One region of the Micromonospora sp. NPDC093244 genome, then DNA from elsewhere that is predicted to be linked to it. Evidence: riboswitches for the same ligand, from Rfam matches in the RefSeq annotation. Region 1 holds a riboswitch; each other region holds the start of a gene.
What was found. A riboswitch is a leader RNA that binds a small molecule or an ion and turns the genes downstream of it on or off. The one in region 1 is predicted to bind cyclic di-AMP.
Positions count from the first base shown of each region.

Region 2: linked by a shared signal. The riboswitch ahead of AB0N27_RS29365 (transglycosylase family protein) and the one ahead of AB0N27_RS15035 (hypothetical protein) in region 1 are both predicted to bind cyclic di-AMP.
Region 3: linked by a shared signal. The riboswitch ahead of AB0N27_RS01200 (hypothetical protein) and the one ahead of AB0N27_RS15035 (hypothetical protein) in region 1 are both predicted to bind cyclic di-AMP.
Region 4: linked by a shared signal. The riboswitch ahead of AB0N27_RS20345 (C39 family peptidase) and the one ahead of AB0N27_RS15035 (hypothetical protein) in region 1 are both predicted to bind cyclic di-AMP.

Region 1 covers NZ_JBFBEO010000002.1:1,044,926-1,052,491, reverse strand. Annotated here, with positions in the region: gene AB0N27_RS15045 (helix-turn-helix domain-containing protein) at 1-304, opposite strand, end outside; gene AB0N27_RS15040 (carbonic anhydrase) at 541-1,260, shown strand; gene AB0N27_RS15035 (hypothetical protein) at 1,317-2,336, opposite strand; cyclic di-AMP (ydaO/yuaA leader) riboswitch at 2,341-2,471, opposite strand; gene AB0N27_RS15030 (YibE/F family protein) at 2,638-4,008, opposite strand; gene AB0N27_RS15025 (heavy metal translocating P-type ATPase) at 4,323-6,362, shown strand; gene AB0N27_RS15020 (metal-sensitive transcriptional regulator) at 6,369-6,665, opposite strand; gene AB0N27_RS15015 (cation transporter) at 6,761-6,988, shown strand; gene AB0N27_RS15010 (hypothetical protein) at 6,985-7,566, shown strand, end outside.
Region 2 covers NZ_JBFBEO010000011.1:37,380-44,945, reverse strand. Annotated here, with positions in the region: gene AB0N27_RS29385 (M28 family peptidase) at 1-1,755, shown strand; gene AB0N27_RS29380 (SDR family oxidoreductase) at 1,823-2,521, opposite strand; gene htpG (molecular chaperone HtpG) at 2,683-4,599, shown strand; gene AB0N27_RS29370 (ThuA domain-containing protein) at 4,685-5,338, shown strand; cyclic di-AMP (ydaO/yuaA leader) riboswitch at 5,493-5,664, shown strand; gene AB0N27_RS29365 (transglycosylase family protein) at 5,662-6,300, shown strand; gene AB0N27_RS29360 (hypothetical protein) at 6,403-6,762, opposite strand; gene dinB (DNA polymerase IV) at 6,878-7,566, opposite strand, start outside.
Region 3 covers NZ_JBFBEO010000001.1:252,756-260,321, forward strand. Annotated here, with positions in the region: gene AB0N27_RS01180 (5'/3'-nucleotidase SurE) at 1-470, opposite strand, end outside; gene AB0N27_RS01185 (PfkB family carbohydrate kinase) at 467-1,444, opposite strand; gene AB0N27_RS01190 (SRPBCC family protein) at 1,614-2,081, shown strand; gene AB0N27_RS01195 (hypothetical protein) at 2,468-3,121, opposite strand; gene AB0N27_RS01200 (hypothetical protein) at 3,242-4,255, opposite strand; cyclic di-AMP (ydaO/yuaA leader) riboswitch at 4,312-4,443, opposite strand; gene AB0N27_RS01205 (cation diffusion facilitator family transporter) at 4,586-5,503, opposite strand; gene AB0N27_RS01210 (AAA family ATPase) at 5,611-7,566, opposite strand, start outside.
Region 4 covers NZ_JBFBEO010000003.1:381,342-388,907, reverse strand. Annotated here, with positions in the region: gene AB0N27_RS20360 (acyltransferase) at 1-612, shown strand, start outside; gene AB0N27_RS20355 (hypothetical protein) at 694-1,152, shown strand; gene AB0N27_RS20350 (hypothetical protein) at 1,284-2,054, shown strand; cyclic di-AMP (ydaO/yuaA leader) riboswitch at 2,357-2,498, shown strand; gene AB0N27_RS20345 (C39 family peptidase) at 2,726-3,574, shown strand; gene AB0N27_RS20340 (hypothetical protein) at 3,647-4,687, opposite strand; partial or broken gene AB0N27_RS20335 (hypothetical protein) at 4,711-4,947, shown strand; gene AB0N27_RS20330 (alpha/beta hydrolase) at 5,000-5,545, shown strand; gene AB0N27_RS20325 (CDP-glycerol glycerophosphotransferase family protein) at 5,550-7,220, opposite strand; gene AB0N27_RS20320 (bifunctional cytidylyltransferase/SDR family oxidoreductase) at 7,249-7,566, opposite strand, start outside.

The DNA of each region.
Region 1 (7,566 bases):
CCTCGGCGAAGAGCGCGAGCAGATCGCCGACCTGCCGGTACGCCTCGGACGGGTGCCGGAACCGGCCGGACGGGTTGAGGGTGTACTCGTTGCGCCGGCCGACCCGGGTGCGGTGCAGGTAGCCGCCCGCCTCCAGGTCGGCGACGATCGCCTGGGCGGCCCGTTCGGTCACGCCGACCTCCGCGGCGACGTCGCGCAGCCGGGCCGTGGGGTCCCGGGCGATGGCCAGCAGAACGTGCCCGTGGTTGGTGAGGAACGTCCAGTTCCGCCCGCCGCCGGTCGCACCCGTTGCCGTGCCCGTCATCGTGGGACCGCCTCTCCGGTTGTCCGTCCCACTCGTCACCCTGCCATCGAGGCTCGCCGGCCCTGCCTCCGGGGCGGCGTCGCGGGAGCGACTCTGGCCGTCAACGTATGAAATCTATATCACGCATACCTTGACGCATCTTGTGGTGCGTGTGACCGTGGAGCGGGCCAGCGCCCGCCACCGGCCGGTCGAACACCCGGCTGACCAGGTCAGATGCGTGGAAACGAGGTGCGGGAATGAGCCTTCCCGGAGCACCCGGCGGGCAGCCGGGTCCGCAGCGGAGCGCCGACCAGTCGTCGACGATCACCGAGCCGGCCCTGGCGTACGCCGAGCTGGCCGCCGGCAACCGGCGCTTCGTCAGCGGCTCCCCGCGCCACCCCAACCAGGACGCCGGGCACCGGGCCGCGGTGGCCGACGGGCAGCACCCGTTCGCGGTGATCGTCGGCTGCTCCGACTCCCGGCTCGCCGCCGAGATCATCTTCGACCGGGGGCTGGGTGACCTGTTCGTGGTCCGCACGGCCGGGCACACGACCGGCCCGGAGGTGCTGGGCAGCGTGGAATACGCGGTGACGGTGCTCGGCACCCCGCTCGTAGTGGTGCTGGGCCACGACTCGTGCGGCGCGGTCCAGGCGGCCCGTGAGGTCGCCGCCACCGGCGTGGCACCCGAAGGGCACCTGGGCGCAGTCGTGGACGCCGTGCTGCCCAGCCTCCGTCGCGCCGCCGCCGACGGTGTCGACGACATCGACGGCATCGTCGACATCCACATCGCACAGACCGTCGAGGCGTTGCTGGAACAGTCGTCCGTGCTGGCCGACGCGGTGACGCGGGGACGGTGCGCGGTGGTGGGCGTGTCGTACCGGCTCGCCGCCGGTGTGGTGCGCCCGGTCGCGGCCGTTCCGGCGGGCGTCGCCTCGCTCGACGTACCCGACGGGCCGTCGACGCCCGCCGCCGCCTGACGCGACGAGGGCCGCCCCACGGTGCGGGACGGCCCTCGATCAGCTGAGCGGGTGGGTCAGAGCAGCGACATGTGTACGTGGTCGGTGTGGTTCGACGGTCCGCTGTACGACTTCCAGCCGGTCGCCGGGAACCAGATCTGCCGGTTCCAGATCACGTAGTAGATGCCGAGGCGGTCGGCGTTGCGGATGAGGAACGCGGCGACGTTGTTGCCGTACATGCGGGTGTCGTCGTTGTGCCACGGGCTGAAGCCGCTCTTCTGCAACGACCAGTCGCAGGCGCGGCCCTTCGGGTGCTCCCACGGCCCGCCGGAGCGGTAGCAGCCCACGAACCGGTTGAAGCCGGCCCGCTTGACCTCCTTGTACGCGTGCAGCGTGCGCGGCGTGACGCAGCCGGACGTGGTCGGGTCGTCCTCGCTGCACGACTGCGCCTTCCAGTCGCCGTCGGCGGTGCGCCCCGGGCCGATCCGGGCCACCGGCGAGGTGGCGTCCACCAGGCCTCCGGTGAAGCCCTTCCCGCCGACGAGGGCGAGCGCCTTGTCCGCGTCGCGCTTCTCCTTCGCCATCAGGGCAGTCTGCTTCTGCTGCTCCCGGACCTCCGCGTCGAGTTGCAGCTTGGCCTGCTCCGCGCGGGCCTTCACCTCGTTGACCTCGGCGAGCTTCTTCTCGTTGACCATGTTCATCTCGTCGAGCATGGCGGCCCGGCGGACGAACGAGTCGGGGGCGTCGCTCTCCAGCAGCATGGCGATCGCGCCGATCCGCCCGGTCCGGTACGACTGGGCGGCGATCTGCGCGACCTGCGGCGCCAGCGCCTCCAGATCCGCCTTCGCGCGGTCGACCTCCTGCGCCAGTTCGAGCTGCCGCTTCTTGGACTTGTCCAGCTGGGACTTGGCCGCCACGTAGTCCCGGTTGGTCTTCTCGATGACGTCGGTGAGCAGTGTCGGCTCGCCGTCCTCCTCGTGCCCGGACGGCGTCGGCGTCGTCGGGGCAGCGTTCGCCGGGAGGGGGCCGGCGAGCACGGTCAGTGCGGCGATCACGGCCACCACGGGCGTCAACCAGCGGCGTAGGGGTGCCGTCACGATGTTCCCTTCCGTCGACCGCCGACCGGGTTAGCTGACGGGTTCGGGGCGGAAGTGGCCCCTACCGCTGACGCGGATTCACCCCACGTACCTGGGTTCCCGGCTCGCCGGTTGGCGATTGGGCGGTGGCACCGCAGGCGCCGATTCGCGCCTTCGGCGGTGACCGGCAGCGAGGTTACCCGAGAGTCGACCCCCTGAGCTACGTCCCGATGCCCACCAAAAGCGTCATATCGCCATGGCGTTGAGTGACCAGTGATGCGGTTCTCAGGCCGGATGCCCGATCTGGTCACGCTGAGGAGTGTCACCATGCCGTCTCCGTGCTCCTGTTCGTCTCTGGCCACCTGTCGGTGGCGGGGGGCGGGGGTGTGGCAGGCGCCGGGTCCGCTTCGTGGGGTGGACCAGTACGTGGGGAGCTGAGCGCGGCCAACGCCTCCGCCCGGTCCGGCCGGGGCCGGGGAGCGGGGGTGCCCTCGGCCGGCTCGGCAGCCGACCGGCCGGCGGCGGTCACCACCGCGGCCAGCCCGGTGGTCAGCGGCACGGCGGCGATGAGGCCGAGGGTGGCCACGGCGCTGCGGACGATCTCCTGCGCCAGGAACTCGCTGGTGAGGATCTGTCCGAGGGGGCGCGTGTCGGCGGTGAGCAGGAGCAGCAGGGGCAGCGAGGCGCCCGCGTACGCCAGCACGATCGTGTTGACCGTGGAGGCGATGTGCGCCCGGCCGACCCGGGTGGCAGCCCGGTACAGCTGCAACCGGGTCAGCCCCGGGTTGGCGTTCGCCAGTTCGGTGACGGTGGCCGCCTGGGTGACCGTCACGTCGTCGAGCACCCCGAGCGAGCCGATGATGATCCCGGCGAGCAGCAGGCCGTGCAGGTCCACGTCGGCCTGGAACATCGACAGCGTGGTGGCGTCCTCGCTGCCGAAACCGGTGAGGTGGGTGGCTGCGGTGGCGATGGTGGCGAGCACGCCGGTGAGGACCAGGCTGCCCAGGGTGCCGAGGACAGCTACCGAGGTCTGCGCGGTCACCCCGTGTGTCAGGTAGAGCACCACGAACATGATCAGGGCGGCACCGACCACCGCGACGACAAGCGGTGACCGGCCGGCGGCGATGCCCGGCAGCACGAAGGTGAGGAGGATGGCGAAGCTGGCGGCCAGCCCGGCGAGCGCGGCCAGGCCACGCCACCTGCCGAACGCGACGATCGCGGCGGCGAAGACCACCGCCAGCCACACCAGCGGTGTGCCGCGCTGGTGTTCGGCGATGTTCCAGTTGCTGGCGCCGGGGTCGGCGGGGTCGGTCAGCTCGACCAGGATCACCTCGTCGCCGACGTCGACCCGGGGTGCTCCGGGGCCGTCCGGTACCGGTGTCTGGACCTGCTGCCCGGCGCTCGGCCCGTCCTGCACCCGGACGTCCACCGTGCCGCACCGCCCGTCGCCGGCGTTCGGCGTGCCCTCCGGGGTCTGCGGCGTGGGCGGGCACGGTTCGGTAACCACGCGGGTCACTGTGCCGTGGTAGCGCGGGACGTCCGCGCCGCCGCCGGTCTGCGGGGAGTCGCCCCGGGGCCAGAGCACCACAGCCGCGAGCACCGTGGCGACGAACAGGGGTACCACGGTCGCGACGAGGATCCGCCGTACCCGGGGAGGGGCGGACGGAACGGAACGGCTGTGGTCGGAACCCAATGCGAGACTCCCAACGAATCCGATGCGGGGTACGTGCCGGTGGGCCGGTCGGTTCACCGTCGCCGCGGAAATGCGGTGACGGGCGCGGCGGATCGCGGGATGCCGATCGCTTGATCACGTACGGTGAACGACTGGTCGGACCGGCGGGGAGCGCCGCCGTGTCGCGGCGGCACCGGTGCCGGGCTGCGCAGCGTCGTGATCCGAGGGCCATCGTCGGAATGCTAACCACACAGGCTGTGGGACGCAGGTCGTGGCGGAGTGTCGGGGTCCCCGAACCGCCCGCGTGGCGGGGCGCGGCCCGGGATCGTGGAGTCATGCACGCTGAGTCACCACATGGTCCGCACGGTCAGCAGCACGGTGGGCACGACAAGCACGCCGGTCACGATCCGGCGATGTTCCGCCGCCGGTTCTGGGTCTGCCTGGTGCTCACCGTGCCTGTGGTGCTGACCAGTCACCTCGTGGCGGACCGGCTCGGTCCGCGCTGGGACGTGCCGGGGAGTTCCTGGGTGGGGCCGGCGCTCGGCTCGGTGGTGTTCTGGTGGGGCGGCTGGCCGTTCCTGGTCGGCGCGGTCCGGGAGGTGCGAGACCGGGCACCGGGGATGATGCTGCTTGTCGCGATGGCGATCACCGTCGCCTACACCGCGTCGCTGGCCACCAGCGTCGGCGCGTTCGACCTGGACTTCTGGTGGGAGTTGGCGGCGCTTGTCACCATCATGCTGCTCGGGCACTGGCAGGAGATGAAGGCCATCGGGCAGGCCCGGGGAGCCCTCGCGGCGCTTGCCGCGCTGCTGCCCGACGAGGCCGAGCGGGTGGCCGCCGACGGCCGGGTCGAACCGGTGCCGGTGGACGCGCTGCGGGTGGGTGACGTGGTGCTGGTCCGCCCGGGTGGCCGGGTGCCGGCCGACGGGGTCATCGTCCAGGGCGGTGCCGAGCTGGACGAGTCGATGATCACCGGCGAGTCGCGGCCGGTCGCTCGTGCGGCCGGCGGTCGGGTCGTGGCGGGCACTGTCGCCACCGACTCGGCGGTCCGGGTCCGGGTCGAGGCGCTTGGTGAGCAGACCGCCCTCGCCGGCATCCAGCGCATGGTCGCCCAGGCACAGCGCTCGGGCGGTCGGGCCCAGCTGCTGGCCGACCGGTTCGCCGCCGCGCTGTTCTACGTCGCGACCGGCACCGCCGTGCTGACCGTGCTGGTCTGGACGGCGCTGGGGCGGACCGACGAGGCGGTGGTCCGCGCGGTAACCGTCCTGGTGATCGCCTGCCCGCACGCGCTCGGCCTGGCCATTCCGCTTGTCGTCGCGCTCTCCACGGCGGTGGCCGCGCGATCCGGGATCCTGGTGAAGGACCGGTTGGCGTTGGAGCGGATGCGGACCGTCGGCGCGGTGCTCTTCGACAAGACCGGCACGCTGACCCGGGGCGAGCACACCGTCTCCGACATGACTGTGACGCCTGACGTGGAGCGGGACGAGGCGCTGCGCATCGCCGCAGGCGTCGAGTCGGACAGCGAGCATCCGCTGGCCCGGGCGATAGTCGCGGCGGCCGGGTCCGCAGGTCCGGCCCCGGCCCACGGGTTCCGGTCGCTGCCGGGCCGCGGTGTGCAGGCGACAGTCGACGGTACGGAGTACGCGGTGGGCGGGCCGGCGCTGCTTCGCGAGTTGGGGGTGTCGCTCCCGGCCGACCTGGAGACGGCGACCGGGCGCTGGTCGGCGCGGGGTGCGGCGGTGCTGCATCTGGTGCGGCTGCCGGACACAGTGCTCGGCGCGTTCGCGTTGACCGACGAGGTGCGTCCGGAGGCCCGACGGGCAGTCGACGAGCTGCGCGCCGAAGGCGTCCGGACCATCGCCATGATCACCGGGGACGCGCGGCCGGTGGCCGAGGCGGTCGCCGCCGAACTCGGGTTCCGCCCCGGTGTCGACGAGGTCTTCGCCGAGGTGCTGCCGGCGGACAAGGACGGCCGGGTGGCCGACCTCCAGCGGCGGGGGCTGACCGTGGCGATGGTCGGTGACGGGGTGAACGACGCACCCGCGTTGGCCCGCGCCGACGTGGGCATCGCGATCGGTGCGGGCACCGACGTGGCGATCGAGTCGGCCGGGGTGGTGCTCGCCTCGTCCGACCCGCGTGGGGTGGGCGCCGTGGTGCGGCTGTCCCGGGCGTCGTACCGCAAGATGCGGCAGAACCTGGCCTGGGCGGCGGGCTACAACGTGGTGGCGCTGCCCCTGGCGGCCGGGGTGCTGGCCTGGGCCGGGGTGGCGTTGAGCCCGGCGCTGGCCGCCGTGCTGATGTCGGCGTCCACGGTCGTGGTGGCGCTCAACGCCCAGTTGCTGCGCCGGGTCCGGCTCGACCCGGAGTCGGACTGAGGGGCATCAGCCGCGCTTCATCAGCCGGCCGACAGCCGCCATCATCTCGGTGGCCATCTCGTCGGCCCGACCCTCGGCGGCGCCCTCGTGCATGCAGTGCCGCGCGTGGCCGTCGAGCAGACCCAGCGCCACCTTGTCGAGGGCGGCCTGGATCGCGGAGATCTGGGTGAGCACGTCGATGCAGTAGCGGTCGTCGTCGACCATCTTCTCGATGCCCCGGACCTGGCCCTCGACGCGGCGGAGCCGCGCGAGCAGCTGGTCCTTGCTGGCGGTGTACCCGCGGATCGGGGTGGGTGCGGTCATGCCGACCAGGATAGCCTACCCCTGGGGGGTATGGTACGGTCCAACTGGCGGATACCCCCACCGGGTACCGGTAGCGAGGCAGAGGAGACGGTCTGATGGTCAACACCACGTACCAGGTGCAGGGCATGACCTGTGGGCACTGTGTCAGCGCGGTCAGCGCCGAGGTCAGCGCCCTCGACGGTGTACGCGACGTCCAGGTCGACCTCGCCAGCGGCCAGGTCACCGTGAGCAGCGACCAGCCGCTGGACGTGGCATCCGTCCGGGCCGCCGTCGACGAGGCCGGCTACGAGCTCGTGGACGGGTCATCCGGAGGTCCGGCGTGAACACGGTGACCCGACTGGGCGGTTTCGCCCTCGGTCTCGTGGCGGTCTTCGGCACGGCGTACGGGGTCGGCCGCGTGGTCGACCCCGGCGTGCCCGCCGCGGAGATCCGGCACGACGGCGACGCCGCCCACCCGGACGGGGAGCACGACGAACCGGTCGACCGGCTCCCCGGCGGCCTGCTCGTCTCCGACCGCGGGTACACCCTCGCCCCGGTCGCCGCCCCGGCCGGCGAGTTCGCCTTCACTGTCGACGGCCCGGACGGCCGCCCGGTCACCAGCTACGACGTCGCACACGACAAGCGGATGCACCTGATCGTGGCCCGCCGGGACCTCTCCGGCTTCCGGCACGTCCACCCCGACCTGACTTCGGACGGCACCTGGCGGGTCGCCACCCCACTGGCCGGTCCCGGGCAGTGGCGGGCCTTCGCCGACTTCACCCCGACCGGTGGCGAACCGCTGACCCTTGGGGTGGACGTGACAGTCCCCGGCGAGTTGACCGAGCGGCCCCTGCCCGCCCCGGCGACAAGCACAAGCGTCGACGGCTACACGGTCACCCTGGCCGGCGAGCCGCAGCCCGGC
Region 2 (7,566 bases), on a different contig from region 1:
ATGAGAGGCATAACGCTGAGCGCGGGAACCGCGCTCGCCGTGTTCGCCATGACGGTGACGCTGGCCGCCCAGCCGGCGACCGCGTCGCCCACCACCACGACGACGCTGGCCCGGCCGATCGCCGCGTCCGCCGCCGCCCTGGCCGCACCTGACATCTCCGTCACGAACGTCCAGGCCCACCTGACCCAGTTCAACTCCATCGCCACCAGCAACGGCGGCAACCGGCGGGCCGGCTCGGCCGGCTACACCGCCTCGCTCAGCTACGTCAAGAGCAGGCTCCAGTCGGCCGGCTACACGGTCAGCGAGCAGTACTGCTCCAGCTGCACGTATCCCTCGAACAACCTGATCGCGGAGTGGCCCGGCGGCCCGACCGACCAGGTGGTCATGTTCGGCGCCCACCTCGACGGCGTCTCGGCCGGCCCGGGCATCAACGACAACGGCACCGGCTCGGCCACCCTGCTGGAGAACGCGCTGGTCCTGGCCGCGCAGAACCCGACAATGACGAAGAAGGTTCGGTTCGCCTGGTGGACCGACGAGGAGCAGGGGCTCAACGGCTCCCGCTTCTACGTCAACTCGCTGAGCGCCACCCAGCGCGGCTACATCAAGGGCTACTACAACTTCGACATGGTCGGCTCGACGAACGGTGGCTACTTCATCAACCGGGTCAGCTCGACGACCGCCGCGCCGCTGAAGGCGTACTGGGACTCGTTGGGCCTGCAACCGGAGGAGAACGTCGAGGGGCAGGGACGCTCCGACGACTACTACTTCCAGCAGGCAGGCGTCCCCACCTCCGGCTACGCGGCGGGCGCCAGCGCCCGCAAGACCAGCGCCCAGGCGGCCAAGTGGGGAGGCACCGCCAACTCGGCGTACGACCCCTGCTACCACCGGTCCTGTGACACCACAGCCAACGTCAGCGCCACGGTGCTGAACCGGGCGGCGGACGGCGTCGCGTACGCGCTGTGGCAGCTCGCGGTGGGTGGCGGCACCCCGACCAACGACTTCTCCGTCGCGGTCAGCCCCACCACGCGCACCGTGGCCCGGGGCGCCAGCACCACCGCGACGGTCTCCACCGCCACCACCGCCGGCTCGGCGCAGTCGGTGAGCCTCTCCGCCTCCGGGGCGCCCAGCGGGGTGAGCGTGTCGTTCAGCCCGTCCTCGGTGACCTCCGGCGGCTCGTCGACGATGACACTTACCGCTTCGTCGAGCGCCGCTACAGGCACCTTCACAGTGACGGTCACCGGGACCGGCTCGGTCACCCGGACCGCCACCCTCACCCTCACCGTGACCGGCACCGGCGGCTGCGCGGCCGCCCAGGTGATCGGCAACGGGGGCTTCGAGAGCGGCGCCACGGTGTGGACGGCGTCCTCCGGGGTGATCACCAACTCCAGCAGCAAGCCGGCCCGCACCGGGTCGTACAAGGCGTGGCTCAACGGGTACGGCAGCACCCGCACCGAGACCCTGTCCCAGTCGGTGACCGTGCCGGCCGGGTGCGCCAGCTACACGCTGTCGTTCTGGACGCGCATCGACACCGCCGAGACCACCACGTCCACGGCGTACGACAAGCTGACCGTGCGGATGGGTTCGACCACGCTGGCGACGTACTCGAATCTGAACGCCTCGACCAGCTACGTCCAGCGCACGCTCAACGTGGCCGCGTACGCCGGGCAGACCGTGACGCTGACGTTCACCGGCACCGAGGACGCCTCACTGCAGACCAGCTTCGTGATCGACGACGTGACGTTGCAGGCGAGCTGACCCGCGTACCCGACATGAGGGAGGGCCGCCGTCGGGAACGCCCGGCGGCGGCCCGTCGCGTCGGAGGTCAGGGGAGCTGCGGGTAGAGCGCGGCGACGCCGCCGGCCAGCCCGGCCTGCACCTGCCGGCTCAGGTCGTCGGCGACGATCTCGTACGCGTCGGCCTCGATGCCGTCCACGGCGATCCGGGCGATGGCGGCCGGGTCGGACTTCGGGCCGGTGACAGTGGCGGCCATGTCGGTGTCCAGGTAGCCGACGTGCAGGCCGGCGACCCGGACGCCCCGCTCGGCGAGTTGGACGCGCAGCACGTTTGTCATCGACCATTCGGCGGACTTGGCAACGCTGTAGGCCGGGTGGGCCGGGGAGCCGAACCAGGACAGGACGCTCAGCACGTTGAGGATCGTCCCGCCGCCGTTGTCGGCGATGACCGGCGCGAACGCCCGGATCGTCGACAGGGTGCCGATGTAGTGGGTCTCCAACTCCAGCCGGACGAGGTCCAGGTCGCCGTCGAGCAGGTCGGTCCGGGTGTCGATGCCCGCGTTGTTGATCAGCAGGTTCACGTCGCCGGCCAGCTCGGCGGCGGCGGCCACCGAGGCGGGGTCGGTGATGTCGAGGCGTACCGGCGTCACGCCGGGCAGGTCGACGGTGTCGGGGTTGCGGGCGGCGGCGTAGACGGTGGCGCCCCGGGAGGCGAGTTCGGCGGCGAGGTGGCGGCCGAATCCACGATTGGCGCCGGTGACGAGGGCGGTGCTTCCAGAGATCTTCATGGGCGTCAGGCTATCCGTGCTGGCTTCTGTTAGCCAAAGTCAGCTATGTCACGAGGACGGCGCGCCCGGATCGGGAATACGACCCGGACGCCCCCACCGCCCACCCGGTGACGACTCGTATCCTTTGCGCGAACCTCCGCACGTGACAGAAGGGAGACGGTGTGAGCAACCAGGCCGAGACGTTGGAGTTCCAGGCCGAGGCGCGTCAGCTCCTCCAACTGGTCGTCCACTCGATCTACTCGAACAAGGACGTCTTCCTGCGGGAACTCATCTCGAACGCGTCCGACGCGCTGGACAAGCTGCGGCTGGCCACCATGGTCGACAAGGACCTCGTCGCCGACACCGACGACCTGCACGTCGCCATCGAGGTAGACCGGGACGCCCGCACCCTCACCGTCCGGGACAACGGCATCGGGATGAGCCGCGACGAGGTGGTCGGCCTGATCGGCACCATCGCCAAGTCGGGCACCGCCGAGCTGCTGCGCCAGCTGCGCGAGTCCGCCGACGCGCGCGCCTCGCAGGACCTGATCGGCCAGTTCGGCGTCGGCTTCTACGCCGCGTTCATGGTCGCCGACCGGGTCACCCTGCTCACCCGCAAGGCCGGCGAGACCGGCGGCACCCGCTGGGAGTCCGCAGGCGAGGGCACGTACTCGGTCGACGGAGTCGACGAGGCGCCGCAGGGCACGTCTGTCACCCTGCACCTCAAGCCCGCCGACACCGAGGACAACCTGCACGACTACACCTCCGAGTGGACCCTCCGCGAGATCGTCAAGCGCTACTCCGACTTCATCGCCTGGCCCATCCGGATGACCGTCGAACGCCCCGGCGCCGACGGCGCGGACGCCACGAGCGAGGTGCAGACCCTCAACTCGATGAAGGCGCTCTGGGCGCGGCCCCGCGACGAGGTCGACGCCGCCGAGTACAACGAGTTCTACAAGCACGTCAGCCACGACTGGGCCGACCCCCTCGAGGTCGTGCACATGAAGGGCGAGGGCACCTTCGAGTACGAGGCGCTGCTGTTCCTGCCCAGCCACGCCCCGCTCGACATGTTCGCCCCGCAGGGCCGCCGCGGCGTCCAGCTCTACGTCAAGCGCGTGTTCATCATGGACGACTGCGAGGCGCTGGTCCCCACCTACCTGCGCTTCGTCAAGGGCGTCGTCGACGCGCACGACCTGTCGCTGAACATCTCCCGCGAGATCCTGCAACAGGACCGGCAGATCCAGATCGTCCGCCGCCGTCTGGTCAAGAAGGTCCTCGCCACGGTCAAGGACCTCAAGGCCAACCACCCCGAGCGGTACCGCACCTTCTGGAACGAGTTCGGCACTGTCGTCAAGGAAGGGCTGATCGACGACACCGACAACCGGGACACCCTGCTGGAGATCCTGTCGGTGGCGTCCACCAACGACCCGGCCGAGCCCACCGACCTCGCCGGCTACGTCTCGCGGATGAAGGACGGCCAGAGCGACATCTGGTACGCCACAGGCGACTCCCGGGCCACCATCGAGAACTCCCCGCACCTGGAGGCGTTCCGGGCCAAGGGCCACGAGGTGCTGCTCCTGACCGACCCCGTCGACGAGGTGTGGGTCGAGCGGGTCGGCACGTACGACGGCCGGCAGTTGCGCTCCATCGCCAAGGGCGAGGTCGACCTGGACACCGACGAGGAGAAGCAGCAGGCCGAGACCGAACGTGAGCAGCAGCGGCAGGAGTTCGCCGCGCTCGTCGAATGGCTGGGCACCACCCTCGCCGACAGTGTCCGGGAGGTCCGCCTGTCGTCGCGGCTGACCACCTCACCGGCCTGCGTCGTCGGGGACGCGCACGATCTCACCCCGACGCTGGAGAAGATGTACCGGGCGATGGGGCACGAGATTCCGTCCACCAAGCGGATCCTGGAGATCAACCCGGGTCATCCGCTGGTCGCCGGGCTGCGCAAGGCCCACGAGCAGGGCGACTCCTCCGAGACCCTGACCGAGACGGCCGAACTGCTGTACGGCCTGGCGGTACTCGCCGAGGGCGGCGAACTGGCCGACCCGGCCCGCTTCACCCGGACGCTCGCCGACCGGCTGGCCCGCACCCTGTAGTCGCTCCGACCGGCGGGGCACCCGGCAGGGGCCCCGCCGGCACGCGACCCTGATCTCTGCCCGAACGTCGATTCCGGGAGGGCTCGTGCCTGTCGACACCGTGATCTTCAGCGGCCAGGGGCCGCACGGCGACCCCTGGCACCCGTTGGCGCAGACCAGCGCCATCCTCGCGGACATCATCGGTGGTGCCGCCGTCATGACGTCCGTCGACCGGCTCGCGACCGCGCTCGACGGTGCCCGACTGCTGGTGGTGAACGCGAGCGCCGACCGGTCCTCCCCGGTCCCCGACGACGCGCTCCTCGGGCTCGTTCTCGACGGCTTCCTGGCCGGCGGCGGCAACCTGCTCGCCGTCCACAGCGCGACCCTCGCGTTTCCCCGGGTGCCGAGCTGGCGTGCCACGATCGGCGCCGCCTGGGAGCACGGCCGTTCGTTCCATCCGCCGATCGGTTCCAGTCTCATCCGGCGGACCGCCGTCGCGCATCCGATCACCGAGGGGCTCGGCGACATCGAGGTCTTCGACGAGCGCTACACCGACCTGGAACGGGTCGACGGCGTCCACATCGAGCCGCTCTACGGGCACCGGGAGGACGGCGTCTTCCACCCGCTCGTCTGGGCCCGCACGGCAGGGGACAGCCGGATCGTCTACAGCGCCCTCGGCCACGACGGCCGGTCGTACGAGTCGCCAGGCCACGTCGAGCTGCTGCGTCGAATCGTCGCCTGGCTCCGCCCCGAGCGCTGATCGCAAACGGTCCATCGTGGTCACTGCACAGTGCCGCGAGGCCCGCAACCGGTGGGCGCAACGCCGAGCGCTGCCCGGTGAACAACTTCACAGCGAGTGGGCGTTCGTCACCGACCGTGCCTAACGTCGGTCGGGTTCGCCACTGCGGACACCACGGCCGGCAACGCCAAATCCTGCCCCCGGTCGTCGGAACCCAGTCCACCGGGCAGGAGCGGGGGACCCAGGTTTTCCGGTGCACGTCACCTCGGGGTGAAGCCGCCACCGCGCGGCCGGGCTCCTCGGCCCGAACCCGACAGCTCACCTCGCCGGCGTGGAGGAAACTCATGACTTCTGCTCACACGCCCCGTCATCGACGGGTCACCACCCGCCGCCTCGCCGTCGGCACCCTCGCCGTCGGCGCGGTCACCGGTGCTGTCGCCCTCTTCGGCCCGGCCGCCCCGGCGCAGGCCGGCGTCAACTGGGACGCGATCGCCAAGTGCGAGTCCGGCGGCAACTGGAAGACCAACACCGGTAACGGCTACTACGGCGGTTTGCAGTTCTCGCAGAGCACCTGGGCCGGTTACGGCGGCAAGAAGTACGCCGCACGCGCCGACCTGGCCAGCCGCGGCGAGCAGATCGCCGTCGCCGAGAAGGTGCTCGACGGGCAGGGCATCGGCGCCTGGCCGACCTGCGGCAAGAAGGGCGGCTCGTCGGGCGGCTCCGCCACGAAGTCGACCAAGTCGACGGAGTCGAGCTCGAAGCCCAGGCCGTCGCGCGGCGAGAAGCCGGCGACGCGCGACCACGAGCGCACCGCGCCCGCGGCGGGCGGCGAGACGTACACCGTCAAGCCGGGCGACACCCTGTCGGAGATCGCCGACCGCCAGCGCTCGACCGGCGGCTGGCAAGCGCTGTACGAGCGCAACCGGCAGCTGATCGGCGCCGACCCGGGTCTGATCTTCCCGGGTCAGCGGCTCAGCCTCTGACGCACGACGCACGACGCACGACGCACGACGCACGACGCACGACGCACGAACGCTCGGCCGGGTCACCGGCCGAGCGTTCGTGTGTGACGACGCGGGTAGCGGTCAGGCCGCGGTGGCGGACGCCTTCTGCTCTCGCTGCTGCGCGGGCAGCGGCCCGGCGTTGCGGCCCCAGCGCGGCGCGGTCCCGCCGGGCCAGCCGGGGCGGCTCTCGTCCCGTACGTCGTCGACTGTCGTCTCGACCGAGGTGGACTCGCCGCGGGCCAGCCGCAGCGAGTGCTCGGCGCCGGTGCGGGCCTCGCACGGCCACCCCTGGCCGGCGCACTGGAGATTGCGGCAGTGCCCCTCGTCGTCCGGCTCGTGGGCGCTCAGCACGTCGACCGCGAGCTGCCAGAGCAGCGGGTCGGTCACGTCGTGCGGACGCTCGACGCGACGGCTCGGTCGGTTGCTGGTGTCGTCGGACATCGTGGGTCCCCCTCGTCAGGCTGGTCCCCTCAAGGGTCACCCGTGGGCGGTCGGCTAAACCGCCGACCTGCTGTGATGTGTCACCGATCGCAGAAACTCGGCCGCCAAGAGACCATCAGTCGGGCAATAGCGGCATCTCGACGCCGGGATCGCGGCCGAGCAGCACCGCCCGGGTGAGGGCCGCCGATCCGAACCGGTCACGGACCGCGTCGACCGCCGCGTCGAGGTCGGTGCCGGGGTCGGGTTGGAAGGGCAGCTCCGGCTGGACCGGGTTGTCGTCGAGGTTGCCCACCGAGACGCCGATCAGGGTCACGCCCCGCCTGTCGATCTCGGGCCGGGTCGCCCGCAGCAGCGCCCGTGCGGCGGCGAGCACCTGAGTGGTGTCCGCGGTCGCCTTGCCCACCGTGTGCGAGCGGGTGGCCCGCGTGTAGTCGCCGAAGCGAAGCCGCAGCACCACCGTGCGGCCGGCCCGTCCGGCGGCCCGCATCCGCCTGGTGACCCGGTCGACCAGGCCGGCGAGGATCGCGTCCAGCTCGGCCGCCGCGTGCGGGGCGGGGCTCAGCGCGTGCTGCGCGCCCATCGACCCACGCCTGCGGCCCACCTGCACCGGCCGGGGGTCACGGTTGTGGGCCAGAGCGTGCAGGTGCCGGCCCGCGCCCCCGCCGAGCAGCGAGACCAGCGCCGCCTCACCGAGCCGGGCCACGTCGCCGACGGTACGGATCCGGCGTTCGCGCAGCTTCGCAGCGGTGATCGGACCGACACCCCAGAGCCGCTCGACCGGCAGCGGATGCAGGAACGCCAGTT
Region 3 (7,566 bases), on a different contig from region 1:
GCGGCGGCGTCCACCGCGGCGCCACCGCTGGCGGCGGTGGCCTCACCGGCGGACAGGACGTCCAGGGAGACGGCCATCGCCCGGCAGCCGTTCGTGGCGGCGGTGAACGCGGCGCCCACAGTGCCGGAGTGCAGCACCGCGCGACCGGCGTTGGCGCCCCGGTTGATGCCGGACAGCACCACCGACGGCGGCGGGCCGAATGCCCCGTGCAGCGCGATGAGCGTGATGAAACCGGGAGTGCCGCCAACTCCGTACGCCGGCACACCGTCCAGATCGGGCAGGGGATGGTCGTGCACGACCACCCGCCCGTCGCGCTCCGTCGCGCTCATCGCGGCGCTGGTGCCGCTGGCCTCCTCAAGCGGTGCGGCGACCACCACGTCCAGCCCTCGCCGCGTCGCCGCCCAGGCCAGCGCCTGGATGCCCGGAGCGGCGATCCCGTCGTCGTTGGTGACGAGGACCCGCAGTGTCATCGTTCGACCACCCGATCGGCCAACTCGTCCGGGGTGGTGCGCTCCTGCGGGCGGCTGTCGGCAGGTACCAGCCGCACCCGCTCCACCAGACCCGTGATCGAGTCCAGGCGACCGGTGCCCAGGCCGTGCCGTGTCACATTGAGCGCTCCGGCGGCGGCGCCGGTACGGATGGCGGTCCGGATGTCCCCGCCGCCGGCCACCACTGCGGCCACCCCGGCGGTCATCGAGTCGCCCGCTCCGCGCGGGTCGGCGGCCTCCAGCCGGGGCATCTCCACGTCGAACAGCTCCCCGTCGATGAGCGCCAACGCCGGCTGGTCGGCCCGGCTCACCACCACCGTCTCGGCGCCCGCGGCGTGCAGGTCGTACATGGCCCGGGTCAGCTCCGGCATCTCGTCGCTGCGGGCACGGCCGTCACGGATCAGCTCCTCGTGGCTCACCTTGAGGAAGAAGACCCCGCTGTCCAGCACCGCCCCGAGGTGGTCGCCGGAGAGGTCGACGACGACCTGACCACCGTTGGCCCCGAGGTCGGCGGCGAAGCGCCGGTACAGGTCAGGCGGGACGAGCCACGGCTCGTTGGGTCCACTGAGGATGCTCACGGGGGCTCGCAGACCCTCACCCAGGGCCAGGTTGTAGAGCTCGTCGAGCTCGTGGCGGCTCAACGGCTGCCCTGGCACGTCGACGACCTCCTGCCTCGACCCGCCCCGCCGGTCGTGCACGTACCCGCCGCTGCCGGAGTCGCGGACCACCACCTTGAGGTCCACCCCCTCGCTGACCAGCAGCGGTTCCAGCACCTGGCCGATCTCGCCACCGAGAGCGGCGCAGAGCACCACGTCGACCCCCAGCGACAGCACCATCCGGGCCTGCCACACGCCCTGCCCACCGGGGTGCAGGTGCAGTTCGGTGTGGTCGTTGGGCTGGTCCACGGTCACGGTCAGTTGCGGAGTGGGCGCGAAGACCATCACGTGCCCGCTCACCTGTCGCCACCGTTCATGAATCCGCCCTCCGTCACGGTCAGTAATTCCGTACTAACCGATCTTAATGGGACAGTTGGCGGCCGACGTGGCATCGGCCGCTGTCCGACGGGCGTTGCCAGCCCGATCGGTGTACGGCACGATCGGGCGACAAGCGACGGCGGGAGACGGTGTGCTCAGGCGCGATACCTTCAGTTACACCGTCCAGGCCCGGTGCTCAGCCGCTGACGCCGCCGCACTGCTCAGCGACCTGACCCGGCAGGGCGAACTGCACCCACTGATCGTGGACGTCCGACAACTGCCGCCCCGCCCCGGCGCCCTGGCGAGCTACGCCATCAGCGACCGGCTGGTGGCCGGCCCGCTGCGCTTCCGGACCACCTACCAGGCGGACGTGCTCACCAGCGACGACGACGAGATCGTGATGGTGGCCCGCCAGTGGCCCGCTACCACGGTGCACAACCACACCCGCCTACGCCCCGAATCGGACGGCCTGCTCCGGGTGGACGTCGAGATCACCCTCAGCGCTCCCGCCCCGCTGTTCCGGTACGCGTTCCGCCAGGCCCGGGCCGCCCACCTCGCCCTCGCCAGCCGCCTCGGCCCGGCCCTCGAACTCGCCAGCAACCCCCCACCCCCCGCCTGACCCACCTCCACGCCCCCGCCGCGCCCCGCCCCGCCGCGCCTCCGCGCCCTCGCTGGGCTCCGCGCCCCTCCGCCCGCCGCCCTCCGCCTCCACGCCCCGCCCGCCGCGCCGCCGCCCGCGCCCCCGCCGCCCCGCCCGCCGTGCCCCCGCCGCGCCGCCGCCCGCGCCGCCGCCGCGCCGCCGCATCGCGCCCCGCCCCGCCGCGCCGCGCCCGCCCTGCGGCCGTGCCGCCAAGATCCGCGCAGCTTCCCTGATGTTGCTGCCTCCGGCGCGCTGGAGGCAGCAACATCCCTGAACTTGCGCGGATCTTGCTCGGGCGGGCGGGTGCGCTCCCGCAAGATCGCGCTCGATCCAGGATGTAGTGGCGTCCCACGACGCCGAGGCCACTACTTCCTGGATCGAGCGCGATCATGGCCGGCGGCTCCGGCGGCTCCGGCGGCTCCGGCAGGGGCGGCAGGGCCGGCGGGTCTGGCCGGTCCGGCAAGGGCGGCGGGGGTGGCAGGGCGTGCGCGGTCGGCGCGATCACGACCGGTGCGACCGGCGCGGGCGGTTTGGGCTGCGCTGGTGGGGCGGGCTGGGCGGATGGGGCGGCGGCCCCAGGGCTTGTAGGTGGAGAGCACCGTCGCGATGATCATCAGGCTGGTCGAGACGGCGGGGGCGATCACCAGGTCGGCGCGGTCCCGGGCGGGCAGTGCGGCCCCCAGGGCTCCGGCGTGGCGCAGGTTCGGGGTGAGCAGGAACAGGACCAGCCCGACCATCACCGTGGTGAGCACGAGTTTGACGAGCACCCAGCGGTAGCGCAGCAGTCCCCAGGGGGTGAGGAGTGCGCTGGCCACGCCGATCAGCCAGACCAGCACGCTCAGCGGCGCGAACAGCACGGTGCCGAGCAGCGCGGTGACCGGGTAGACCGTGTCCGGGTCGGCGCCGCGCTGGACCGCCACGCCGAGGGTGAGCAGCACCAGGTCGGTGCCGAGCCAGCCGAGGGAGGTGACCAGGTGCAGGGTGAGCAGTGCCTTGCGGGCCGTGGGCGGAAGTCGCATGGGAACGATGCTGCCGCCGGGCCGCCGCCGGGTCGTCCGACCGTCGGCGACATCAGGGGTACGCCCGCTGACGTACCCGTGGCCGGCACCCCCGGTTCGGGGCGCCGGCCACGGGTGGGGTCAGTACACCGACAGGTGCACGTGGTTGGTGTGGTCGCTGGACGGGTCGCCACCCGCCCCGCTGTACGACTTCCACCCGCTGCTGGGCAGCCAGATCTGCCGGTACCAGATCACGTACAGCACGGCGAGCCGGTCGGCGTTGCGGATGAAGTAGGCGGCCAGGTTGTTGCCGTACGTCTTGTCGCCGCCTGTGGCGTCACCGCCGAAGCCGTTCTTCTGCGCGGCGAAGTCGCAGGCCCGACCCTTCGGGTGTTCGCCTGAGCCGCCGGAGCGGTGGCAGGAGACGTAGCGGGTGAAGCCGGCGGCCTTTGCCTGGTTGAGCGCGTGCAGGGTCCGCGGGGTGATGCAGCCGCTGGCCGGGGTGGGGTCGTCGACGCTGCACGACTCCGAGGGCCAGGAGCCGTCGGAGTTGCGCGTCGCGGCCGTGGCGTTCGCGCTGGACGTCCCCCGGTTGGAGCCGCCGTCGGAGGTGGTCTGCGGCTTGGGTGTGGTGGCCACGGTCAGGGCCCGTTCGGCCTGTTCCTTGCGCTTGGCCATCACGGCGACCTGCTTGCGCTGCTCGCGGATCTCGCCGTCCAGGGCGACCCGGGTGCGGGTGGCCTCGTCCTTGGTGGCGATCAGGTCGCGTAGCACCCGGTCCTCGTTGGCGGCGACCGCGTCCAGCGCGGCGGCCCGGTCCATGAAGCCTTCCGGGGTGTTGCTGTTGAGCAGCGCCGACATCGCGCCGAGGCGGCCGGTGCGGTAGGCGACGCCGGCGATCTCGCCGACCTTGCCGCTGCGGGCCTCCAGTTCGGCCTCGGTGGTCTTGAGCTGGGTGGTGAGCTGCTGCTGCCGCTGCACGGAGGTGTCCAGGGCGCGCTTGGCGTCCAGGTAGCCCTTGCTGGCGGCTTCCAGTTGGGCGCGGAGCGCGGGGGTGCCGCCCTCTTCGTCGCTGTCGGGTGCCGCGGCGGCCCGCTGGGTGGTCGGGGGAGCGGCCGCCGCCCCGGCCGGGAGTGCGACGCCGAGGGCGAGCATCGCGACGATCAGGGCCGCCAGGCGGGCGGCGGGTGGTCGTGCTGGTGCCACTACGCATGTCCTTCCGTCAGCCGCCGACCGGGTTAGCTGACGGGTTCGGGACGGAAGATCCCTACCGCTGACGCGGATGCACCCCAGGAACATGGTTCCCCGGTTCGCCCGCTCGGGCGATTAGGCGGCGGCCGCCACCGGCGCCGGGAGGGCGCCGCCTGGTGGAGGCCGGGACCGAGCCTACCGGGGCAGGTGGGGCGCTTGCAGCCGATGTGACGGACGGTGCGTGCGTCATGACCAAAAACTCGGGCAAATGCGAACGTACTTCTCGAAACGCAGTCACCATTCGACCGAGCCGCAGGCGCCGGGCGCGGCGCCGGGCTCGATCTGGAGCGTCGCGTGTTCGATCCGGAAGTCGTCGTGCAGGGCGGTACGCGCCGCGCTGAGCACCGTGCCGACCTCCGCGCCGGGCGCCATGGTCAGGTGCGCGGAGGCCACCTCCATGCCCGAGGTGAGCGTCCAGACGTGCAGGTCGTGGACCTCGACCACGCCGGGCACTGCGGCGAGCCGGTCGTGTACGGCGGTGACCTGGAGGTGTTCCGGGGCAGCCTGCACGAGGATGCGGACGGCGGCCCGGCCGAGTCGCCACGTGCGCGGCAGGATGAACACGCCGATGGCGACCGCGACCAGCGGGTCGGCCCACCACCAGTCGGTGACCGTGATGAGCAGCGCCGCGCCGATCACGCCGACTGAGCCGAGGAGGTCGCCGAGCACCTCCAGGTACGCCCCCTGGAGGTTGATGCTCTCCCGCGCGCCGGCACGCAGCAGCGCGAAGGCGACCACGTTCGCGAGCAGGCCGAGTACGGCGACCGCGAGCATCGGGCCGGCCAGCACCTCGTGCGGGTCGCCGAACCGGCGGATCGCCTCGATCACCACGTAGACCGCCACGCCGGAGAGCAGGACGGCGTTGGCGAGCGCGGCGAGCACCTCGAGGCGGTAGAGGCCGAAGGTGCGCTGCGGGTCGCCTGTCGACCGGCGGGTGGCGGTGATCGCGGCGAGTGCCATGCCGATGCCGAGCACGTCGGTGAACATGTGCCCGGCGTCGGAGAGCAGAGCCAGCGAGCCGGTGCGGAAGGCCGCCACCGCCTCGACCACCATCAGGGCGGCGAGCAGCCCGAACGCTGCCCAGAGCCGTCCCCGGTGCTGGTGTGCGGCATTGGCGACCGACGCGTGGTGGTGGTCATGACCTGCGCCCACGAAACCCACCCTCCGCCGCCAGTCGGACCCGGTCAAATGTATGCGCACATCGCTATGTGTGCAACTATACGGCGGCACCCGCCCCGACGGTGCTCGTCGGGGCCTGATCAGCCGGTCGGGTCGACGGTGGTGAGCCGCTGCGTGGCCCGGGAGAGCGCCACGTAGAGCGTGCGTACCCCGGCACCCGGATCCGCCCGGATCTCGCTCGGGGCGACCAGCACCACCCCGTCGTACTCCATGCCCTTTGCCTCCAGGCTGGTCACCACCTGCAGGCGCGGTGCGCCAAGCGTGCCCAGCCAGCCGGCGACCTCGTCGCGGCGGGGGACCGGCGTGATCACGCCGACCGTGCCGTCCACCTCCGCCAGCAGACCGGCGGCCGCCTCCACGACGGCCGTCTCCAACCCGGCGGCGGGCACGATCAGCTCGACCGGGTCGACCCCCGTGGAACGCACGGCCGTCGGCAGCGACAGGTCCGGGTAGAGCCGGCGGATCTCCGCCGCCGCCACCGCGAAGATCTCCGACGAGTTGCGGTAGTTGGTGGTGAGCGTGAAATCGTGCCGCTTGCGCCGGCCCAGCGCCTGGTCCCGCGCGCGGGTCAGCTCCTCCGGGTCACCGGTCCACGCCGTCTGCGCCGGATCGCCCACCACCGTCCAGGACGCCAACCGGCCGCGCCTACCGATCATGCGCCACTGCATAGGCGAGACGTCCTGCGCCTCGTCGACCACCACGTGCGCGTACTCCCGGTAGTCCGCCGGCCGTTCCCGGGCCGCCGCCCGCGCGGCGCGCTGCCGGTCGCCGAAGGTGCTCAGCTCCCGGACCCCGCCCGCGAGCTGGAACGGGTCGCGCCGCGCCCGCGCCGGCTGCGCCGGCTTGCCGAGCAGTGCGTCCAACTCGTCGAGCAGCGCCACGTCCGCGATGGTCAACCCGGCGGAGTCCAGTTCCCGGTACGCCGCGCCCAGCAACCGGATCTCCGCGCCGGAGAGGATCCCGCCCGCGTAGCGGCGCAGGCGGTCCGGCCGGGCCAGCCAGCCGAGCACGTGCCGGGGGTGCAGTCGCGGCCACCAGCCCTTGAGGAACTCCCGGAACTCCGTGCGCTCGGCGATCTCGTCCTCGAAGGCCCGCTGCTCCGGCAACCGGCCCACGTTCAGCCGGCGGGCCTGTGCCCAGAGCGCGGCGAACACCCCGTCGAAGCCCGCCCGCCGCACCTCGTTGCGCCGGGCGCCCCGGTGCAGCGCGCGGTCCCGGATCGCGTCCAGCTCGGCCCGGTCCAGCCGCAGCAACGCACCCCGGTAGAGCAGCCGCAGCTCGCCGGGCCCGCCCGGCACGGCGTCGCGGACCGCCCGCTCCAACACCCGGCGCATCCGCAGCGAGCCCTTCACCGCCGCCACCTCGGGCGGGTCGGTACGGGTCGCGGTCATGCCCGGGAAGAGGGTGCCCAACGAGTGCAGGGTCGCGGTGTCCTCACCGAGCGACGGCAGCACCGAGGCGATGTACTCGACGAAGACCGACGACGGGCCGACCACCAGGATGCCGCCGCCGGCGTACCGGCTGCGGTCGGAGTACAGCAGGAAGGCGGCCCGGTGCAGGGCGACAGCCGTCTTGCCGGTCCCCGGACCACCGGCGACGATCGTCACACCGGAACCGGGCGAGCGGATCGCCTCGTCCTGCTCCCGCTGGATCGTCGCCACGATGTCGCGCATGCCCCGGCCGGTGGCCCGCGACAGGGTGGCCAGCAGCGCGCCGTCCCCGACCACAGTCATCCCCTCCGGGGCGGCGGACGGGTCCAGCAGGTCGTCCTCGACACGGGTGACCCGTTCACCACGGGACTGGATGGTGCGGCGGCGCACCACGCCCAGCGGCTGGTTCGGGGTGGCCTGGTAGAAGGCGGCGGCGGCCGGCGCCCGCCAGTCGACGACGAGCGTGCTGGCGTCCTCGTCGCGGATGCCGAGCCGCCCGACGTGCAGCGTCTGCCGGTCCCGCAGGTCCAGCCGGCCGAAGACCAGCCCCTCGTGCTCGGCGTCGAGGGTGTGCCGCCGCTGTGCGGCGTGGAAGACCATCGCGTC
Region 4 (7,566 bases), on a different contig from region 1:
TTCACCCAGATCTTCCCGCCGGCCCGGTCGCTGGAGTTCTGGTTGGGCGCGGTGGCGGCCGAGCTGATGCGCCGGGGCCTCTGGCGCGGTCCCGGCCTGACCGTCGCGAGCGCGATCTTCGTGGCCACCTGGGTGGCAGCGGCACAGTGGATCCGCGCCGAGCTGTGGACCACCCTGCTGGCCGTGGCGTACCTGCTGGTGATCACCGCCGCGGCGGACGCCGACGTGCGGGGCCGACGCTCGCCGTGGCGGTCCCGCCCGCTGGTCTGGCTCGGTGAGGTCTCGTTCGCGTTCTACCTCGTGCACGTGCTGGTGATGACGAGCGTGCTGCGGTGGACGGGGGACTGGGGGACCGGGTTCGGCGGGTGGCGCGGCCCGGCTGTGGTGCTCGGCTTCCTGTCGGTCAACCTCGTCCTCGCCGCACTGCTGCACCGCTTCGTGGAGACACCGATGATGCGCCGGCTCGCCCCGAGCCGCCGGGCCCACCCGTCGGCCGTTCCGCGTCCGCGCACACCAGCCACAGGCGCTGACGAACCCACCCACCAGGCCGGGAACGCGCCGGCCGCCGGGCCCCGGCCCGAGGACCGATCGACGTACGCCGACTCGCGCTGATCGTCCACGCTGGTCGGCGCGGCGTGACCCGACACGCCCGGCGTCGGTGCGTCCGGCCGGCGACGGCGGTAGCGTGAGGACGTGCTTCCGGTCGCGCTCACCTGTCCCCTGTGGTGGGTGGCGCGCTGGGCCACACGGGTGCTGACCAGCCTCGCCGTCGTCGCCGCCCTCGCGCTCGGCGCGGGCGCGTCGCCCGCCTCCGCCGGTTCCCCGACGTCCGCCGACGCCGCGTCGACGTTCACCGCCAGCGGGCCGATCACTCGGCAGGCCACCGTCACGCCGGGCATCGTCACCGGCCCGAGAACGCCGTCCGGTCTGATCGGCGTGGTCGCCATCGGGCACCTGCCCTCGGTCGTCGCCGCCGACGTCGCCGACCGGCACACCTCGACCCGGTCGGTCGACCCGCAGCCCGCCCGGCTGGCCGCCGGCATCCTGCCCGCCGCCACGGGTGTCACCGCGGCGAGCGCTGCCCGGTCCGAGTGGCGGCCCCACGCCCGCGGCCCGGCCAGCCGGGCACCCCGGGCCCCGCCCTCCCGCTGAGCCATCGGGACGAGCGTCCCGCCGCCGCGCCTGTCGATCAACCACCCGCACCCGTCGGCCCGTGGCCACGCCACGACCCGCCCGGCCCGTGCGGCTCACCGTCGCATCGCTGTCGTTCCGAGGTGTCGATCATGGAGACCGTTGTCTTCTACCAGTTCCTGACCGAGGTACCGCAGGCCGCCGCCATCTGGTCGGTGCTGTTCCTGCTGGCGTTGAGCGTGCCCGCCGTTCTCGTCGCCCGCCCGGAGCGGGACGGGCCGACGGGTGAGCCGGGCCCGACCGCGCCCACCGCCCGGGAGGCCGCAGCCGCCGCAGCCGCCGACAGGCGCCGGTACGCCGAGGAGGTGGCTGTCGCCGCCGCCGGCGCCGCGCAGACCGCCCGACGGCGACGGGCTGACTGGCTGGTCATTCAGGAGGAGGCCGAGCGGGCCTGGGCCGGGTACGACGAGGCGGACACCGTGGCCCGTCGGTTCGCCGGCGCCGGGGCGCTGCCCACCCCGCGTACCCCGCACACCCCGGCCGAGTACGCCGCCCGGGAGCGGTACCTGCACCGGGCCGCGATGGCGGCGTACTGGCGCGGGGAGCTGACCATGGGGCAGCTCGGTGACGTGTTCGGGCACCGGCGGGGTTGGGATCCCCGCCGGCACCCCGTCGAGCAGGAGGTGCTGCTCGCCCGGGCGATCAGGGACGCGAGGCTCGCCGACTACCGGGTCGCCGCCGAGCGGGAACGGTCGGCCTGGCGGGACGCGGAACTGGCCGCCGAATCGGCCCGCACCCTCGCCGAGGAGGCGTACGCGGCCGCGGCCCGACTGCGGCCCGGCCCGGCGCCGGCCCGCCGGGCGGCGACCGGTGCGGTACGTCAGGCCGCGGTGGCCCGCTGGCGCCCGGCGCGCGTCAGTTGAGCCGGCCCGTCGGTTGAGCCCGATCTGTGACGTGAGCCCGGTCACGGGCCCGCAAAATCGGGCGCTCGACGCGATCGGGCCCGTTGTTCGCACGAATCCGACGTCGTTGTCGACGGCCTGTCCGGTTGTCGACCACAGGCGTCGCCGTAACCGGTTGTCCCATCGAGTCACGTCATCGGCAATACGCGCAGAAATTGTCGCCCAGAATGATGTTTACGCAGGTGGACGCGGCTTGGCAGGCGTACGCACCGGCCAGTAGTGTCGTCCCGTCCGGTGCGGTTACCGATCGCAAGAGGCGACGCCGCGCCGACCCGCTCAATCGTGATCAACGAACCGGGGACCCACCAGTAAGTCCGGGGTGAATCCGCGAGCCACGGCCCGCGGTAGGGCGATCTTCCCGCCCGAATCCGTCAGCTAACCCGGTAGGCGGTGTCGGAAGGAGTTCCATCCTCGTGCAGCACCTCTCCACCCTTTGCTTGTTCCCCCGCCTCCACGGCGCGGCGGTGCCCCCGCTCATCCGTCTGGTGAGCTGACCCCCGGGTCATCGCCCTTCCCGCCCGGCAGCGCCGGGCGTTCCCCTCGAGCGGTTCACCATCCGCGGACCACGGTTCGCGCGCTGGCGCCTGCCTGGATACCGGCTCGGCCCCGGTGTGCCGCTCTCCCCCCGAACCGTGGAGGACCCCGTGAAGCACACCCTGAAGCGTCAGCTCCGCCGTCTCACCACCGAACGTCCGTACCAGATCGTCGCCGCCTCCGCCGCGGCCCTCGCGCTCGCGGCCACCTCCGGTGTCCTGCTCACCGACACCGACGACGCCCCGGCCGGCCAGCACAGCGCGACCACAGTCGCCGAGATGCGCAGCGACCTTGCCGCCTCCCGTGGCCAGGCGCGCGTCGCGTCCCCCTCGGCCAGCGCCGCGCCGAGCAGCGCCGCCCCGGCCACCAGCGCCGCGTCACCCGCCGCGAAGGCCAGCGGCAACCCGGACCTCACCCGTAAGCCGACACCGCCGAAGCCGCCCGCGACGAAGGTGCTCGACTACGACTACGAGGCGCAGAACACGTACTACAACTGCGGTCCGGCGGCCACCCGCAACGCGCTCAGCGCCAGCGGCATCGACCGCACCCAGAACGAACTCGCCGCCGAACTGGGCACCACCGAGATGGGCACCAACTCGGCACTTGACACCACCCGCGTGCTCAACGCCGAGGTGAAGGGTTCCCCGTACCGGACCCGGATGTTCGCGGGCTCGCCCAGCCCGGCCCAGATGGACCAGCTCCAGGCCGACGTCGTCAAGGCCATCACCGACGGCCGTGGCGTGGTGGCCAACGTCGCCGGCGACGCCGTCGACACCAACGGCGGCTGGCACTCCTACGGCGGTGGGCACTACATCGCCGTGGTGGGTTACCGGGACAACGGCCGGACCGTGCGGATCGCCGACTCGGCGAACGCGGCCGACGCGTCGTACTGGATCACCACGATCGACCTGGCCAACTGGATCGCCACCCGGGGCTACTCCGCCTGACCCAGGCGGATGGACCGCCGCGGGCGCCGTCCCCCACGAGGGGTCGGCGCCCGCGGCGTCTTCGTGTCGTGCTCAGTAGTCGATGAAGCCGTACAGCGCGAGGTGGTTCGACTTCGTCCCGCTGACCGTGTGCCCGATGCTGGACGGCCGTACGGTGCCCTTCACGAACAGATAGTCGATCTTGCTGGACCCGCTGGTGGCGGCCGAGCCGTAGCCGGTCATGCCGTAGCCGCTCAGCGTGCTGGCCGCGATGCCCGTGCGGTTCGCGTCGATCCCCACGATCCGGATCGTGGAGGCGTTCAACAGGCTCGTCGCGTCCGCGCCCAGGTGGATGCCGCTGTTGGCGATGCCCCGGTCGCCGTCGCCGGCGCACGCGTTCTGCCGGTTCTCCTGCGGCAGGTGCATGGTCGCCGCGAACACGCTGGTGCCGGTCGCCCTGATCGTGAACCGGGCCGCGATGGCGCTGGTCCGCTTCCACTTGTAGTAGTCGGTGCTGTCCGGGTCGCTGTTCGGCGGCTTGTACAGCGTGCACCCGGCGCCGTTGGCGTACGCCGTGCCCGGCTTGAGCCAGCCCGCGCTCCAGTACTTGGAGATGTCGCCGGCGGCGAGGCTGAGCGTCCTGGTGTTCCAGATGATCGCGTTGGTCTGCTTCTTCTTCAGGTCGCCCAGCGACTGGGAACTGCACTTGTGCGTGCTGCCCCACGGCTCCGGGTCCGCCCAGGCCACGATGGCCCCGTACGTGCCAGCCGGGTAGCCGAACTTCGCCGACAGCTGGTCGGCGTACGCCTCGGCCTGGCCGGTGCCGCGCACCTGCTGCACGATCAGCAGGTCCGGCGCCACCACACCGCTGGTGCCTGTGCGTCCGGCGTCGTCGACCAGGATCGAGGTCAGGTGGTCCGGTCCGGAGATCCGGGTGCAGCTCCCGTCGGCGTTGTTCACCACCAGGTTCTCGATGTTGTTGTTGTAGACCCGCAGGACCCGGTCGGCCGCCGCGACAGCCGCGCCGTGCGGCGCTGCGCCCGACGGTGTGCCGAGCGCGGGCGCGCCCGGTGCCGCGCCGAGGGCGACGACGGCCACCGCCGCCACCAGTGTTGATCGATGCCTTCTGAGCACGGAGGCTCCCTCCCGCGACGACGATGCCCGTCCAGGCGCCGCACTCTACAGTGGATCACCGCCGGTCGGGTCCGCGTTCGACTCTCGTTCCGGGCCGCGAACCGTGGGAGACTGCGGCCGTGGCGGATGAATCGGGTGGTCAAGCCGGTCGCGGACCGATCCTGCTGCTGCTGCACGGGATGGGGGCGAGCGGCGACGTGTGGCTGCCCTGGGCGCCGCTGCTGGAGCAGCACTGGGCCGCGCGGTGGCTCGCCCCGGACCTGGCCGGTCACGGCTGGTCGGCGCCGCTGCCGTCGTACTCCTTCACTGGTCTTGCCGACCGGATCGCCCGCGGCCGACGACCGGCTCGTCGTGCTCGGGCATTCGCTCGGCGGCGTCGTCGGTCTCGCGCTGGCCGCCCGCGACGCCGGACTGCCCGTCGACGCGGTGGTCGGGCTGGGCATCAAGGCGGTCTGGTCGCCCGCCGAGCTGGACCGCGCCGCCGCGCTCGCCGCCCGCCCGGTCAGCTGGTTCGCCAACCGCACCGAGGCGGCACGCCGCTACCTGCGGGTCTCCGGGCTGGTCGGCCTGCTCCCACCGGACCATCCGGTGGTGGACGCCGGGCTGCGGCAGGTCGACGGCCGGTGGCGCCTCGCCATGGATCCCGGCGCGTTCGCCGTCGGCGAGCCCGACCTGGCCGCCCTGATCGCCGCCACCGACGTGCCTGTGGTGCTGGCCCGCGGCGAGCACGACCCGATGGTCACCGACGCGCAGCTCAAGGAGTACGGCGTCCCGGTCGTCACGCTGCCCGGGCTCGGGCACAACGCACACGTGGAGGACCCGGCGGCGGTGCTGGCCCTGCTCGACGCGTACCGCTGAGGCGCTACACGGCCGCCGGGGCGGTGAGCGTCCGCTGCGGCGCCAGCTCCCGGCGGGCGGCGGTCAGGAACGCCTCGGCGTACGACTCGGCCGGGAAGTCGCCCAGGTAGTGGCGGCGGGTGGCCCACCGGTCCTCGGCGGCGGGATCGGTGTCCAGCAGGTCGGTCAACACCTCGTCGGTGTTCGACATGTCCCGCCGCAGCACGTAACCGGCGGCGGCCAACGGGAAGCGCCGCACGAACCCGTCGCCCTCGTCGCCCATGTCGGTCACCGCGTACGGCTTACCGGAGTAGAGGTAGTCGGAGATCACCCCGGACACGTCGGAGATCAGCGCGTCCGAGCGGTTCACGCACTCGGTCAGGCTCAGCTCGCGGGCCGCCGCGCCGACGACGTGCTGCCGTCCGGTGCGGGCCCGGTCGGCGACCAGCAGCTCGGTCAACCGGCCGAGCTGCCGGGCCGAGGCCGGATTCTGCGCGGTGTACGGGTGCGCCCGCAGGATGACTGTCGCGCCGCGCTCCAGCAGCCGCCGCAGCAGCGTCTCGGCCACCGGCAGGGAGCAGTAGTCGGCGTCGGCGTGGTGCCCCGTCCAGGTGGGGGTGTAGAGCACCGTCGGGTGGGCGAGCCCGCGTACCGGCTCGGGGCGTACCTCGATCGACTCGACCTGCGGGCGGCCCACCACCACGAACTTCTCGGCCGGGATCCGTACGCCGGCGCGGGCGTACCGCTCGATCGCCGCCGGGCCGGCCACGAAGATCCGGTCGAAGATCCCGGACACCGGGTTGGCGCTGGGCGCCTTGTCGCTGTCGCCGTGGTGCAACTGCACGTGGGTGAGCTGGGTGAACCTGATGCAGTGGCTGTTCTTGGCGCCGTGGTTGACGTAGAACGCCGCCCGCAGGCTGGGCACCAGCGCCTCGTCCATCGCCCGCAGGGTGGGGCAGTAGACCACCGGCGCGTCGGTGGCGGCGGCGATCGGCGCGAGGAACTCCGGCTCCCGCACCAGCACCACGAACGGGCGGCCGATCCGTTCCAGGTAGGGCAGCCACATGGTGACCTGGTACTCCGAACCGGGGGGTGCGGAGAAGTAGAGCAGGAACTCCGGCTCGTGCCGGCGCAGCGCGCGGGCCACCGCCCCGCCCCCGGCGGCCGGCCGGAACCGGCGCCGGGCCAGGTCCAGGGCGACAGCCCCGGCCCCCGCGCCCACCAGCAGGCTGGCGACGAGCGCCACGACGGCGGGCAGGACCAGCGCGGCGGCGAGGGCCACGACGGCGAGCAGCCCGAGCAGTGCGGTGCCGAGCCGGTCGGCGACCAGCGGCGTCCAGGACCGGACCGGCAGGTTGGCCGCGCGGATCTCCAGGTTCCCGGCCGTCCGCAGTGGCCCCACCAGCAGCACCAGCCCCAGCAGGACCAGCGCGGTGGCCACCAGCGCCGGGTCGAACCCGTCGTCGAGCCGCCGGGAGTAGCCGACAAGCACCGCGGCGGCGATGAGGGCCGTCTCGGCGACCAGGTCGGCGCCGGGCCGGATCCGCTGCTCGACGGCTGCCGCGGCCAAGGCGGCGACGGCCAGCGCCAGCCCCCAGTCGGTGGCGCCGGTGAGCGCCAGCACGACGAAGGCCAGCACGGCCAGCCCGGTGCTCAGGCACCGGGCGGCCATCTTCCGGACCAGGTCACCGCGCATGTCGCTCCGCTTTCCGCCCTCGCCGCCGTCAGTTCGCGGAGGCCGCCGCCGGTGCCTCGGCCCGGTCCGGGCCGGACTGCGCCGGCACGCTCGGCCCGTCACCGGGCGCCCGGCGTACGTCGATCACCTGGCCGGTCAGGTCGGAGATCAGCACGTCAAGCGACGACTGGGCGACGGCCTCGGCGGCGAGCAGGGTGTGCTCCGGCTCCTCGCCGAACGCCCGGGTGCGCATCGGGGTGGCGGTCCGCTCCGGGTTGATGCAGTTGACCCGGACGCCGACGTCGGCCCACTCGTCGGCGAGCGCCTGGGTGAGGTTGACCAGGGCGGCCTTCGTGGCCGAGTAGAG